Regions from separate parts of the Streptomyces sp. NPDC006691 genome, predicted to be linked through region 1. Evidence: riboswitches for the same ligand, from Rfam matches in the RefSeq annotation. Region 1 holds a riboswitch; each other region holds the start of a gene.
What was found. Region 1 has a riboswitch for thiamine pyrophosphate ahead of thiO (glycine oxidase ThiO). Riboswitches for the same ligand answer to the same signal wherever they lie in the genome.
Positions count from the first base shown of each region.

Region 2: another riboswitch for thiamine pyrophosphate. It lies ahead of thiC (phosphomethylpyrimidine synthase ThiC); the one in region 1 lies ahead of thiO (glycine oxidase ThiO).
Region 3: another riboswitch for thiamine pyrophosphate. It lies ahead of ACFYNP_RS26090 (thiamine ABC transporter substrate binding subunit); the one in region 1 lies ahead of thiO (glycine oxidase ThiO).

Region 1 covers NZ_JBIAGW010000020.1:122,375-126,351, reverse strand. The annotation lists gene pknB (Stk1 family PASTA domain-containing Ser/Thr kinase) at 1-239, opposite strand, end outside; gene ACFYNP_RS32035 (thiazole synthase) at 373-1,167, opposite strand; gene thiS (sulfur carrier protein ThiS) at 1,170-1,370, opposite strand; gene thiO (glycine oxidase ThiO) at 1,367-2,548, opposite strand; TPP riboswitch at 2,546-2,658, opposite strand; gene ACFYNP_RS32020 (NAD(P)/FAD-dependent oxidoreductase) at 2,824-3,977, shown strand, end outside.
Region 2 covers NZ_JBIAGW010000001.1:688,423-692,399, reverse strand. The annotation lists gene thiC (phosphomethylpyrimidine synthase ThiC) at 1-1,072, opposite strand, end outside; TPP riboswitch at 1,065-1,199, opposite strand; gene ACFYNP_RS03105 (YibE/F family protein) at 1,271-2,614, shown strand; gene ACFYNP_RS03100 (SsgA family sporulation/cell division regulator) at 2,619-3,053, opposite strand; gene ACFYNP_RS03095 (IclR family transcriptional regulator) at 3,156-3,926, opposite strand.
Region 3 covers NZ_JBIAGW010000013.1:102,070-106,046, reverse strand. The annotation lists gene rlmN (23S rRNA (adenine(2503)-C(2))-methyltransferase RlmN) at 1-646, shown strand, start outside; TPP riboswitch at 779-897, shown strand; gene ACFYNP_RS26090 (thiamine ABC transporter substrate binding subunit) at 980-2,080, shown strand; gene ACFYNP_RS26085 (ABC transporter permease) at 2,203-3,816, shown strand; gene ACFYNP_RS26080 (ABC transporter ATP-binding protein) at 3,816-3,977, shown strand, end outside.

The DNA.
Region 1 (3,977 bases):
CCGACCACATTGGGGTGCGCGAGCCGGGCGACCGATTTGGCCTCCCGGATGAAGCGCTCGACGAAGGAGGCGTCGGCGGCGAGGCTCGGATGCATCACCTTGAGGGCGAGCACGCGGTCGAGGCGGGTGTCGACGGCCCGGTAGACCGTGGCCATACCGCCGACGGCGATGCGCGCGTCGACGCGGTAGCGGCCGTCGAGCACCTGCCCGACGAGGGGGTCATGAAGGGTCGTATCCACGGGGGAGAGTTTACGAGCGCCGCCCGGCCCCCTTCACGCCGCGTGCGTTCCGGGGGCCCTTCTGAAGCCGAGCTGTGACGCGGATCGAGCCGGAAGGCGGGCCGCGCGGGCCCGGAGCCGGACCTGCTCGGGACTAGAACGCGGGCCGCTCCGGGTCGAGCGCGGCCCGGCCCGCCATCGTCGAGGACGCCTCGGCGAAGTGCCGGCGCGGGATGCGGCCCGCGCGATGGGCGAGCCGGCCCGCCTCCACCGCGTGCCGCATCGCCTCGGCCATCAGGACCGGCTCCTGGGCCCGGGTCACCGCCGAGGCCAGCATCACCGCGGCGCAGCCGAGTTCCATCGCGAGTGCCACGTCGGACGCGGTGCCGGCGCCCGCGTCGAGGATCACCGGGACGTTCGCCCGGTCCACGATCAGCTCGAAGTTGTGCGGGTTGCGGATGCCGAGGCCCGAGCCGATGGGGGAGCCGAGCGGCATGATCGCCGCGCAGCCGACGTCCTCCAGCTTGCGTGCGAGGACCGGGTCGTCGTTGGTGTACGGCAGCACGGTGAACCCGTCGTCCACCAACACCTCGGCGGCGTCGAGGAGTTCGATCGGGTCGGGCAGCAGGGTGCGCTCGTCCGCGACGACCTCCAGCTTCACCCAGTGCGTACCCAGCGCCTCGCGGGCCAGGCGCGCGGTGAGCACGGCCTCGCCCGCGGTGAAGCAGCCCGCGGTGTTGGGCAGCACCCGGATGCCGAGCCGGTCCAGGACGGAGAGCACCGAGCCCTGCACGCTCGGGTCGAGGCGGCGCATCGCGACGGTGGTGAACTCGGTGCCGGAGACCGCGAGGGCGCGTTCCAGGACGTCGAGGCTCGGCGCCCCGCCGGTGCCCATGATCAGGCGGGATTCGAAGGTGGTGTCGGCGATGGACAGCAGGTCGTCGGCCATGGTCAGCCCCCCTGCACGGCGGTGAGGACCTCGACGCGGTCGCCCTCGTCGAGCGTGGTCGTCGGCCAGGCGCCGCGCGGCACGACCGTCTCGTTGACGGCGGCGGCGACCCCGGAGCGCGAGGGGGTGAGGGCGGCGACGAGGACGTCGAGGGTGGTCCCGGGGACGAGCGCGCGGGGCTCGCCGTTGACGGAGATGGTCATGCGGTCGTCAGCTCCCGAGGTGCGGAGGTGAAGCGTCGAGGGGTGAACGGGCGTGCCTCGTCGGGCAGTTCACCGGTGGTCAGGGCATGGGCCATGACATCGCCGGTGACCGCCGTGAGCAGCACCCCGTTGCGGTAGTGCCCGGTGGCGAGCAGCAGCCCGGGCAGCGCGGTCGGGCCGAGCAGCGGCGCGTTGTCGGGGGAGGCGGGACGAAGCCCGGCCCGGGTCTCGGTGAGCGGCAACTCCGTGATCCCGGGCACCAACTCATGGGCGTCGCGCAGGAGTTGGTAGACCCCGCCCGCGGTGACCGTGGTGTCCCAGCCGAGTTCCTCGCTGGTGGCGCCGACGACCAGCTCGCCGTTCTCGCGCGGTACGAGGTACACGTCGCTGCCCCGCACCACCGCCCGCACGGTCCGGGACAGGAACGGCGCGTAGGCGGGCGGCACGGTCAGGCGCAGGACCTGGCCCTTCACCGGGCGCACCGGCGGAAGGAGTTCGTCCGGTAGGCCCGCGAGACGACCGCTGAGGCTGCCCGCGGCGAGCACCACCTGGCCGGCCGCGAGCTCGGTGCCGTCCGCGAGGACGACTCCCGCCGCCCGCTCACGTACCACCGAGAGCCGCTCGGCCCAGCCGCGCTCGAAGCGCACCCCGGCCCCCGTACAGGCGGCGACCAGGGCCTTGGCCAGTCGGCGCGGGTCGACCTGGTGGTCGCCGTCCACGCGGAGCCCGCCGCGCACCCCGGGCGCGAGCATGGGCTCCAGACGCCGGCAGTCGCGCCCGGACAGCCACTCCGACTCCAGGCCGCAGCGGGCCTGGAGGGCGTGCAGCTCGCGCAGGTGGGCGCGGTCGTCGGAGTCGAGCGCCACGGCCAGGGTGCCGCAGGCGCGGTAGCCGGTGTCGAGGCCCGTGACCTCGCTGAGCTCGGCCGTGAAGGCCGGATAGCGCCGGGCGGACTCGACGTTCAGGGCGAGCAGCGTCTGCTCGCCGTAGTGGAGTTCGGTGACGGCGGCGAGCATCCCGGCCGCGACCTGGGCGGCCCCGCCGCCCGGCTCCGGATCGACCAGCGCGACGCTCATTCCGCGCTGGGCGGCCCGCCACGCCGTGACGAGCCCGATGATGCCGCCCCCGACCACGAGGACGTCGGACCCGTTCCCGGGCCCTCGCTGTGAAGAACGCATGGGCGTCCAGCCCCTCCCTTCGCCGGCATGACCCGGATCAGGTTCGTACGGTCGGAGGCCGCCCAGCCTCCCTCTCAGCCCGGTGCGTCCGGGCTCCCGCGAGTGCTTTACGCCTGCCACCATAGCCCGAGCCCCCAGCGCGCAGTAAGGGAGCGTCCGGGCGCCCGCCCCGGCCCGGCCCCTTACCTGACAAATAGTCAGCTGCTTATGGTGATCGGGTGAGCGAACAGCAGACGCAATCCGAAGCGCGGCACGTGGTCGTCGTCGGCGCGGGCATGGCCGGCGTACAGACCGCGGTGGCCCTGCGCGAACAGGGCTTCACCGGAGCCATCACCCTCATCGGCGCCGAGCCCCACCAGCCCTACGACCGGCCCCCGCTGTCCAAGGCCGTCCTGCTCGGCAAGGCCGAGGGCTCGGCCTTCGAGGTGGACTTCGAGGCACTCGGCGTCGATCTCCGCCTGGGCCTCGAAGTCACCGGGGTGCGCCCCGGCGAGCACCGCGTGGTGACCGAGGCGGGCGAGGTGGCGTACGACACCCTCGTCATCGCCACCGGCGCCGAACCGCTCACCCTGCCCGGCAGCCAGGGGGTGCCCGGCGTCCACCTCCTGCGCACCCTCGACGACGCGCGCCGGCTGCGCCCGGTCCTCGACCAGCGGCACCGGATCGTGGTGGTGGGCGCCGGGTGGATCGGCGCGGAGTTCGCGACGGCCGCGCGGGACGCGGGCTGCGAGGTCACCGTCGTGGAGGCCGCCGATCGCCCGCTGGCCGAGGTGCTCCCCGCGGCGGTCGCCGCCCCGATGACCGGCTGGTACGCCGAGTCCGGCGCCGAACTGCTCACCGGCGCCCGGGTCGAGGCGGTCGTGCCGGGCGAGGTGCTGCTCGCCGACGGGCGCCGGCTGCCGGCCGACGCGGTGGTCATCGGCATCGGTGCCCGCCCCGCGACCGGCTGGCTGACCGGCTCGGACATCGCGCTCGGCCCCGAGGGCGCGATCACCGCGGACGCCCGCCTGCGCACCTCGCTGCCCGATGTGTACGCGGTCGGCGACTGCGCCTCGTTCCCCTCGGCCCGCTTCGGCGAGCGCCTCCTGGTCCACCACTGGGACAACGCGCTCCAGGGCCCGCGCACGGTCGCCGCCGACATCGTGGGCGAGGCCCCCACCGACTACGACCCGGTCCCGTACTTCTGGTCGGAGCAGTTCGGCCGCTTCGTCCAGTACGCGGGCCACCACACCGACACGGACGAACTGATCCACCGCGGCGACCCGTCCTCGACGCCCTGGTCCGTCTGCTGGCTCAGGAACGGTGCCCTGGTGGCACTCCTCGCGGTGGGCCGCCCCCGAGACCTGGCCCAGGGCCGCAAGCTGATCGACGCGGGCGCCCGGATGGACCCGTCGAAGACGGCCGACCCGTCCATCCCGCTGAAGTCGGC
Region 2 (3,977 bases), on a different contig from region 1:
AGCCGGGGCGCAGGCCGTCACCGAGCGAGTACGTCACGTCGTAGGCCGCGAGGATCTCGCAGAGCTCCTCGAAGTTCTCGTACAGGAACGATTCCTTGTGGTGCGCCAGGCACCAGGCCGCCATGATCGAACCGCCGCGCGAGACGATGCCGGTCTTGCGGCGGGCGGTCAGCGGGACATAGCGCAGCAGCACGCCGGCGTGGACCGTCATGTAGTCGACGCCCTGCTCGGCCTGCTCGATGACCGTGTCCTTGTAGATGTCCCAGGTCAGTTCCTCGGCGCGGCCGTCGACCTTCTCCAGCGCCTGGTAGAGCGGGACCGTGCCGATGGGGACGGGGGAGTTGCGCAGCACCCACTCGCGGGTGGTGTGGATGTTGCGGCCCGTGGAGAGGTCCATGACCGTGTCCGCGCCCCATTGCGTGGCCCACGTCATCTTGTCGACCTCCTCCTCAATGGAGGAGGTGACCGCGGAGTTCCCGATGTTGGCGTTGACCTTCACCAGGAACCGCTTGCCGATGATCATCGGCTCGATCTCGGGGTGGTTGATGTTGGCGGGCAGCACGGCGCGGCCCGCCGCGATCTCCTCGCGGACCACCTCGGGGGAGACGTTCTCGCGGATCGCGACGTACTCCATCTCCGGGGTGATCTCGCCGCGACGGGCGTACGCGAGCTGGGTGACGGCCTGGCCGCCGCGGCCCCGGCGGGGCTGGCGCGGGCGGCCGGGGAACACCGCGTCGAGGTTCTTGAGCCCGCCGCGCGGCGAGGTGTGCTTGATGCCGTCGTCCTCGGGGCGGACCGGGCGGCCCGCGTACTCCTCGGTGTCGCCGCGCCCGATGATCCAGTTCTCACGGAGCGGGGCGAGGCCACGGCGGACGTCGGTCTCGACGCTCGGGTCGGTGTACGGGCCCGAGGTGTCGTACAGCGTCACGGCCTTGCCGTTGGTGAGGTGCACCTGACGGACCGGCACCTTGAGGTCGGGGCGCGATCCCTCCACGTACCCCTTGTGCCAGCCGATGGACTTCCCGCTCTCCTCAGTGCTGGAGGCAGGCGTGCGTGCGTCCTGAATGGTCATGAGACCTACTCCCTACGCCGGCATTACCCGGTAACAGGTTCGGCGGTCGGCGCAGCCGTTTCCGTACGATTCGTACGGTTCTCAGCGCCCTCTCAGCCCGGTGCTCCGAGCTCCCGCGTGTGCAAAGGTGTCACCACGCTAGCGTCATCACTGGCGCGCTGAACAGAGGGCCCCCTGTGTTCTTGCGATGATCGGGCGGTGACCTCACCAGAACCGCACCCTCCGCACCAGCACGGCGGACACGGCCACGGGCACGGCCACTCGCACGCGCACGGACCCGCCACCCCCGTCTCCAAGCACCTGCGCAAGGTCATCGCCGCCGTGCTGATTCCTTTCTCCACGGCGGTACTTGTGGGTCTGGTGGTGCTCTGGCCCGGCGGCGCCCCGCCGCACCAGCGCACCGGCGTCGGCTTCGACCGCCAGACCCAGCAGGCCAAGGTCGTCAAGGTCGAAGAAGTCGACTGCGCATCGGTCAACGCCGGACAGGCCCCGTCCAACGGCGACACCTCCACCGCCGAGAGCCAGCGGGCCAGGAGCACCGAACAGCGGGTGTGCAAGAAGGCCACGGTCGAGGTCACCTCGGGCAAGGAGAAGGGCCGCACCTTCACCGAGATCGTCCAGCCCGACTCGCCCCGCCAGCTGCACACCGGCCAGGGCGTGATCGTCGCGTACGCCCCCGACGCACCGCACGACCTGCAATATTCGGTGACCGATGTGAACCGCCGGTTCCCGATGGCACTGCTCGCGGGGATCTTCGCGCTCGCGGTGGTGGTCGTCGGCCGGCTGCGCGGGGTGATGGCGCTGGTAGCCCTGGTGGTCTCCTTCGCCGTGCTGACGCTGTTCATCCTTCCGGCGGTGTTGCAGGGCTCCAACCCGCTCCTGGTAGCGGTGGTCGGGGCGAGCGCCATCATGCTGATCGCGCTCTACATGTGCCACGGCCTGTCCGCGCGCACCTCGGTCGCCGTCCTCGGCACCCTCGTCTCGCTGATGCTGATCGGGCTGCTCGGCTCGCTCTTCATCGGCTGGGCCTCGCTGACCGGCAACACGGACGACAACACGGGCCTGATCCACGGCCTCTACCCGCACATCGACATGTCCGGCCTGCTGCTCGCGGGCGTCATCATCGGATCGCTCGGCGTACTCGACGACGTGACGGTCACACAGACATCGGCGGTCTGGGAGCTGCACGAGGCCAACCCGACCATGGGCCCGCGCGGCCTGTACCGGGCGGGCATCCGGATCGGCCGCGACCACATCGCGTCGGTGGTCAACACCCTGGTGCTCGCCTACGCGGGCGCCGCGCTGCCCCTGTTGCTGCTGTTCTCGATCGCGCAGAGCAGCGTGGGCACGGTGGCCAACAGCGAGCTGGTCGCCGAGGAGATCGTCCGCACCCTGGTCGGCTCGATCGGCCTGGTCGCCTCGGTGCCGCTGACCACGGCGCTCGCCGCCCTGGTGGTCTCCGCAGACCGGCCGGGCACGGGGTCGGCCGGGCCGCGCGCGGGTGCGGTACGCGGTGGGGGCGGTCACCGCCGCAAGAAGTAGCGGGTCAGCCGGCGTTCTCCTCGGCGAGGATGCGCCCGAGTGCCTCCTCCAAATGCTCGTCGGACTCCCCGAGCGTCCACTCCTGCCCGAGCGGTACGAGCTTGTCGGTGCGGTCGAGGAAGGCCACGAGCGGCGCCGCGCCGGCCCGGAACAGTGCCGTGTCCGCGCCCACCTGAAGCCGGATGTGGACGTCCGAGAGCTCCTCCGGCTCGCTGGGCTCGATTCTCACATCGCCGTCCCCGGTTGCCCCGTTGATGCCGTCGAGCAGCAATTCACGGCCGAACGCCCAGGTCACGGGTGCGTCGCCGGGAAGGTGGAAGGTCATGCGCACCGCGTAGGGGTCGGTCGCCTCGTACCTCAGCTCCACCGGGATCTTGAAGGAAAGCTCCTCGGAGACGAGGAAGCTCATCATCACTTCTGCCTGAACCGATTCACGCATCGCACGTACCCCGCTTTTGCCGAAACTGGCCAGGAATGATCCCGCATGGCCCTCTTGACGCAATCGTGCTGGAAGCCCCTACAGATCACAAGGAGTGATATTTCAGATACTGATAGAGAAGGCCAGAGTGCGGAACAGGCCACCCACTTCGCCACGCAGCTGCTCGATGGCGGGAAGCAGACGTTCTTCCTGGTGAAGGGGTACGGAAATGGCCATCGTGGCAGCACTGGAACCGGCCGTGATCGGGATCGCCGCGCAGACCGTACCGAGGGCGTACTCCTGCCGTTCGATCACGGGTTGCATACGCTCCGTAGCCGCCAGCCGCTCCGAAAGGGTGCGTCGGTCCCGCACGGTGAAGGGTGTGATGGCCTCGACCGGATGCCGGTCCAGATAGTCCTCGCGGGTGCGCTCGTCGAGCTGGCTGAGCAGGCACTGGCCGATCGCGTGGGCGTGTCCGGTCGCGCGGAAGTCGGCCCACTCCTCGACGGCGGGCGCGGCGGGGGTGTCGGCGACCCCGGCGATCTCGATCTCGCCCTCGCGGTAGACGGCGAAATAGACGGGCACCCCGATGGAGTCCCGCCAGTGCGCCAGGGAGTCGGCGATCTTGCTGCGACGATTCTGCAGTGCCCCACCGTGGGCCAGCCGCTCGGCCGCGGGCCCGAACACGAACACCCCGTGTTCGCGCCGCAGATAGCCCTCGTGGGTCAGGGTACGCAGCAGGTGGTAGGCGGTCGGGAGCGGTAGTCCGGCCTCGCGGGCCAGCTGCTTGGCGGGGGCGCCGTCCCGGTGGGACCCGACTGCCTCCAGCAGGCGCAGGGCCCGCTGGACCGAGCCGATCAGGGTAGGGACGGCGGCATTCGAAGCCGTGGCCACGGGTCACCCCCAGGAGTGCCTACGGGCAAGGCGCCCGCCTGCGGGGGCCAC
Region 3 (3,977 bases), on a different contig from region 1:
CCAGATCGTCGACGGCATGCGCGCGCTGCGCGACGGCGAGGTGCCCGGCGGCCCGGCGCGCCTGTCCAACATCGTCTTCATGGGCATGGGCGAGCCGCTCGCCAACTACAAGCGGGTCGTCGGCGCGATCCGCCGCCTCACCGACCCCGAGCCGGACGGCCTGGGCCTGTCCCAGCGCGGCATCACCGTCTCCACCGTGGGCCTGGTCCCGGCCATGCACCGCTTCGCCGACGAGGGCTTCAAGTGCCGCCTCGCGGTGAGCCTGCACGCCCCCGACGACGAGCTGCGCGACACCCTCGTCCCGGTCAACACCCGCTGGAAGGTCCGCGAGGTCCTCGACGCCGCGTGGGAGTACGCCGAGAAGTCCGGGCGCCGCATCTCCATCGAGTACGCCCTGATCCGCGACATCAACGACCAGGCGTGGCGCGGTGATCTGCTCGGCCGGCTCCTCAAGGGCAAGCGGGTGCACGTCAACCTCATCCCGCTGAACCCGACGCCGGGCTCCCAGTGGACGGCCTCGCGGCCCGAGGACGAGAAGGCGTTCGTCGAGGCCATCGCGGCCCACGGCGTGCCCGTCACCGTCCGCGACACCCGCGGCCAGGAGATCGACGGAGCCTGCGGCCAGCTCGCCGCCTCCGAGCGGTAGCCCGCAGCGGGCCGACGAGGGGCCGGCATCCGTAGGGGCGCCGGCCCGGGGCCGTGCCGGGGCCGTTGTCCGAAGGGCAGAACGGCCGGAGGCAGGTCAGGGGGCCCGTGTAACCTGGCTGGAAACATCTGCATATTCCGACAGGGGAGCGCCACAGCGCTGAGAGTGCGGTACCCGCAAGGGATACGGACCGCAGACCCTCTGAACCTTGCCCCGGTCATTCGGGGTAGGAAGTTCGGCGATTACTCAAGCTGTTGCGCCCTGCCCGCACGACCCCGCGTCGTGCGGGCAGGGCCGCGTCTCTTCCTGGTCATCTCCAGGAGGAATGAAGAAATGCGCAGTACCAAGAGGCTCGCGGCCGGCGCGCTCGCCGCCGCCCTCGGGGTCACCACGCTCGCGGCCTGCGGCGGATCGGACGGCACGAAGGCGTCCGGTACGGCCAGTGGGTCCGGCGGCAAGACCGTGACGCTCGTCAGCCACGACTCGTTCAACGCCTCCGCCCCGGTCCTCAAGGCGTTCACCGCCGAGACGGGGTACACCGTCAAGGTCCTCAAGAGCGGGGACGCGGGCGCGGCCCTCAACCAGGAGATCCTCACCAAGGGCTCCCCGCGCGGCGACGTGTTCTTCGGCGTCGACAACACCCTGCTCTCGCGCGCCCTCGACAACGGCATCTTCACCTCGTACGAGGCCAAGGGCCTGGACCGGGTGCCCGCCGATGTCCAGCTGGACAAGGACAAGCACCGGGTCACGCCCGTCGACACCGGCGACATCTGCGTCAATTACGACAAGAAGTACTTCGCGGACAACAAGCTCAGCCCGCCGCAGTCCTTCGACGACCTGATCAAGCCCGAGTACAAGGACCTCCTCGTCACGGAGAACGTGGCGACCTCGTCCCCGGGCCTCGGCTTCATGCTCGGCTCGGTCGCCAAGTACGGGGACGGCGGCTGGCAGGACTACTGGAAGAAGCTGAAGGCCAACGGCGTCAAGGTCGTCGACGGCTGGGAGCAGGCCTACAACACGGACTTCTCCGGCTCGGCCGGCGGCAAGAAGGCCAAGGGCGACCGCCCGCTGGTCGTCTCCTACGCCTCCAGCCCGCCCGCCGAGGTGATCTACGCCGACCCGAAGCCGGCGGAAGCCCCCACCGGCGTCGCCACCGGCACCTGCTTCCGCCAGACCGAGTTCGCGGGCCTGCTCAAGGGCGCCAAGAACGAGGCCGGCGGCAAGGCGCTCCTGGACTTCCTGATCTCCAAGAAGTTCCAGGAGGACATGCCGCTCCAGATGTTCGTGGACCCGGTCGCCAAGGACGCCGCCCTGCCCGCGGAGTTCACGAAGTACGGCGCGAAGATCACCGAGTCGACGACCGTCGCCCCCGACAAGATCGCCAAGAACCGTGACCAGTGGGTCAAGACGTGGTCCTCGCTCGTCCTGAAGTAGACGACCCCGAGCCGGACCGCCCCGAGCCGGACCACCCCGAGCCGGACCGCCCCGGGGGCGAGGCGCGGCCGGGCGCGGCGCGGCGCGGTGCGCTGCGCCGCGGCGGGGTGCGCTTCGCGCTCATGGCGCCGCCGCTCGTGTTCTTCGCGCTGTTCTTCGCCTGGCCCGTGGCCGCCATCGTCGGCCGCGGGCTCAAGGCGGACGGCGCCTGGCAGTTCGGCCGGGTCACCGAGGTCCTCGGCGACCCGGACATCGGCCACGTCCTGTGGTTCACCACCTGGCAGGCACTCGCCTCCACCGCGCTGACCCTCGTGATCGCCCTGCCCGGCGCCTATGTCTTCGCCCGCCTCGACTTCCCCGGCAAACAGCTCCTGCGGGCCGCGGTCACCGTCCCGTTCGTGCTGCCGACCGTCGTCGTGGGCACCGCGTTCCTGGCGCTGCTCGGCCGCGGCGGGCTGCTCGACCAGCTGTGGGGCGTGCGCCTGGACACCACGGTGTGGGCGATCCTGCTCGCGCACGTCTTCTTCAACTACGCGGTCGTCGTACGCACCGTCGGCGGCCTGTGGTCCCAGCTCGACCCCCGCCAGGAGGAGGCCGCCCGCGTCCTCGGCGCGTCCCGCCTCGCGGCCTGGCGCAAGGTCACGCTGCCCGCGCTCGGCCCGGCGGTCGCCGCGGCCGCGCTCATGGTCTTCCTCTTCACCTTCACCTCCTTCGGCGTCGTCCAGATCCTCGGCGGCCCCACCTTCTCCACCCTCGAAGTGGAGATCTACCGCCAGACCGCCGAACTCCTCGACCTGCCGACCGCGGCCGTCCTCACGATCGTGCAGTTCGCGGCGGTGGGCGCGATCCTCGCCGTGCACGCCTGGACGGTACGCCGCCGCGAGAGCGCCCTGAAGCTCGTGGACCCCGCCCAGACGGCACGCCGACCGAGCGGCGCCGCCCAACGCGCCCTGCTCGCCTCGGTCCTGGCGGTCGTCGCCCTGCTGATCCTGCTGCCCATCGGTGTCCTGATCCAGCGCTCCCTGGACACCCCCGACGGCTACGGATTCGGCTACTACCGGGCGCTCCAGGCCGCCGGTGACAACGGGAGCTTCCTCGTGCCGCCCATCGAGGCGATCGGGAACTCGCTCCAATACGCCCTCGCGGCCACCGCCATCGCGCTGGTCGTCGGCGGGCTCGCGGCGGCCGCCCTCGCCCGGCGCGGCACCGGCCGCCTCATGCGGAGCTTCGACGCTCTCCTCATGCTGCCGCTCGGCGTCTCCGCCGTGACCGTCGGCTTCGGCTTCCTGATCACCCTCGACAAGCCGCCGCTCGATCTCAGGACCTCCTGGATCCTGGTGCCGCTCGCCCAGGCGCTCGTGGGCACGCCCTTCGTCGTACGGATCATGCTGCCGGTGCTGCGCGCGGTGGACGGCCGGCTGCGCGAGGCGGCGGCCGTGCTCGGCGCGTCCCCGCTGCGGGCCTGGCGCGAGGTGGACCTGCCGCTGGTGCGCCGGGCGCTCCTGGTCGCGGCGGGGTTCGCCTTCGCGGTCTCGCTCGGCGAATTCGGCGCGACCGTCTTCATCGCCCGGCCCGACCACCCGACGCTGCCCGTCGCGGTGGCCCGCCTGCTCGGCCGGGCCGGCGACCTCAACTACGGCCAGGCGATGGCCCTCAGCACGATTCTGATGGTGGTGTGCGCGGTGTCGTTGCTCGTCCTGGAACGCATCCGGACCGACCGGAGCGGGGAGTTCTGATGCTGAAGCTCGACGGTGCGACCGTACGGTTTCGACAGCGGGCCGCGCTCGACGCGGTCGACCTGGAGGTCGCCGACCACGAGACGGTGTGCGTGCTCGGGCCCAGCGGCAGCGGCAAGTCGACCCTGCTGCGGGTTGTCGCGGGTCTCCAACCCCTGGAC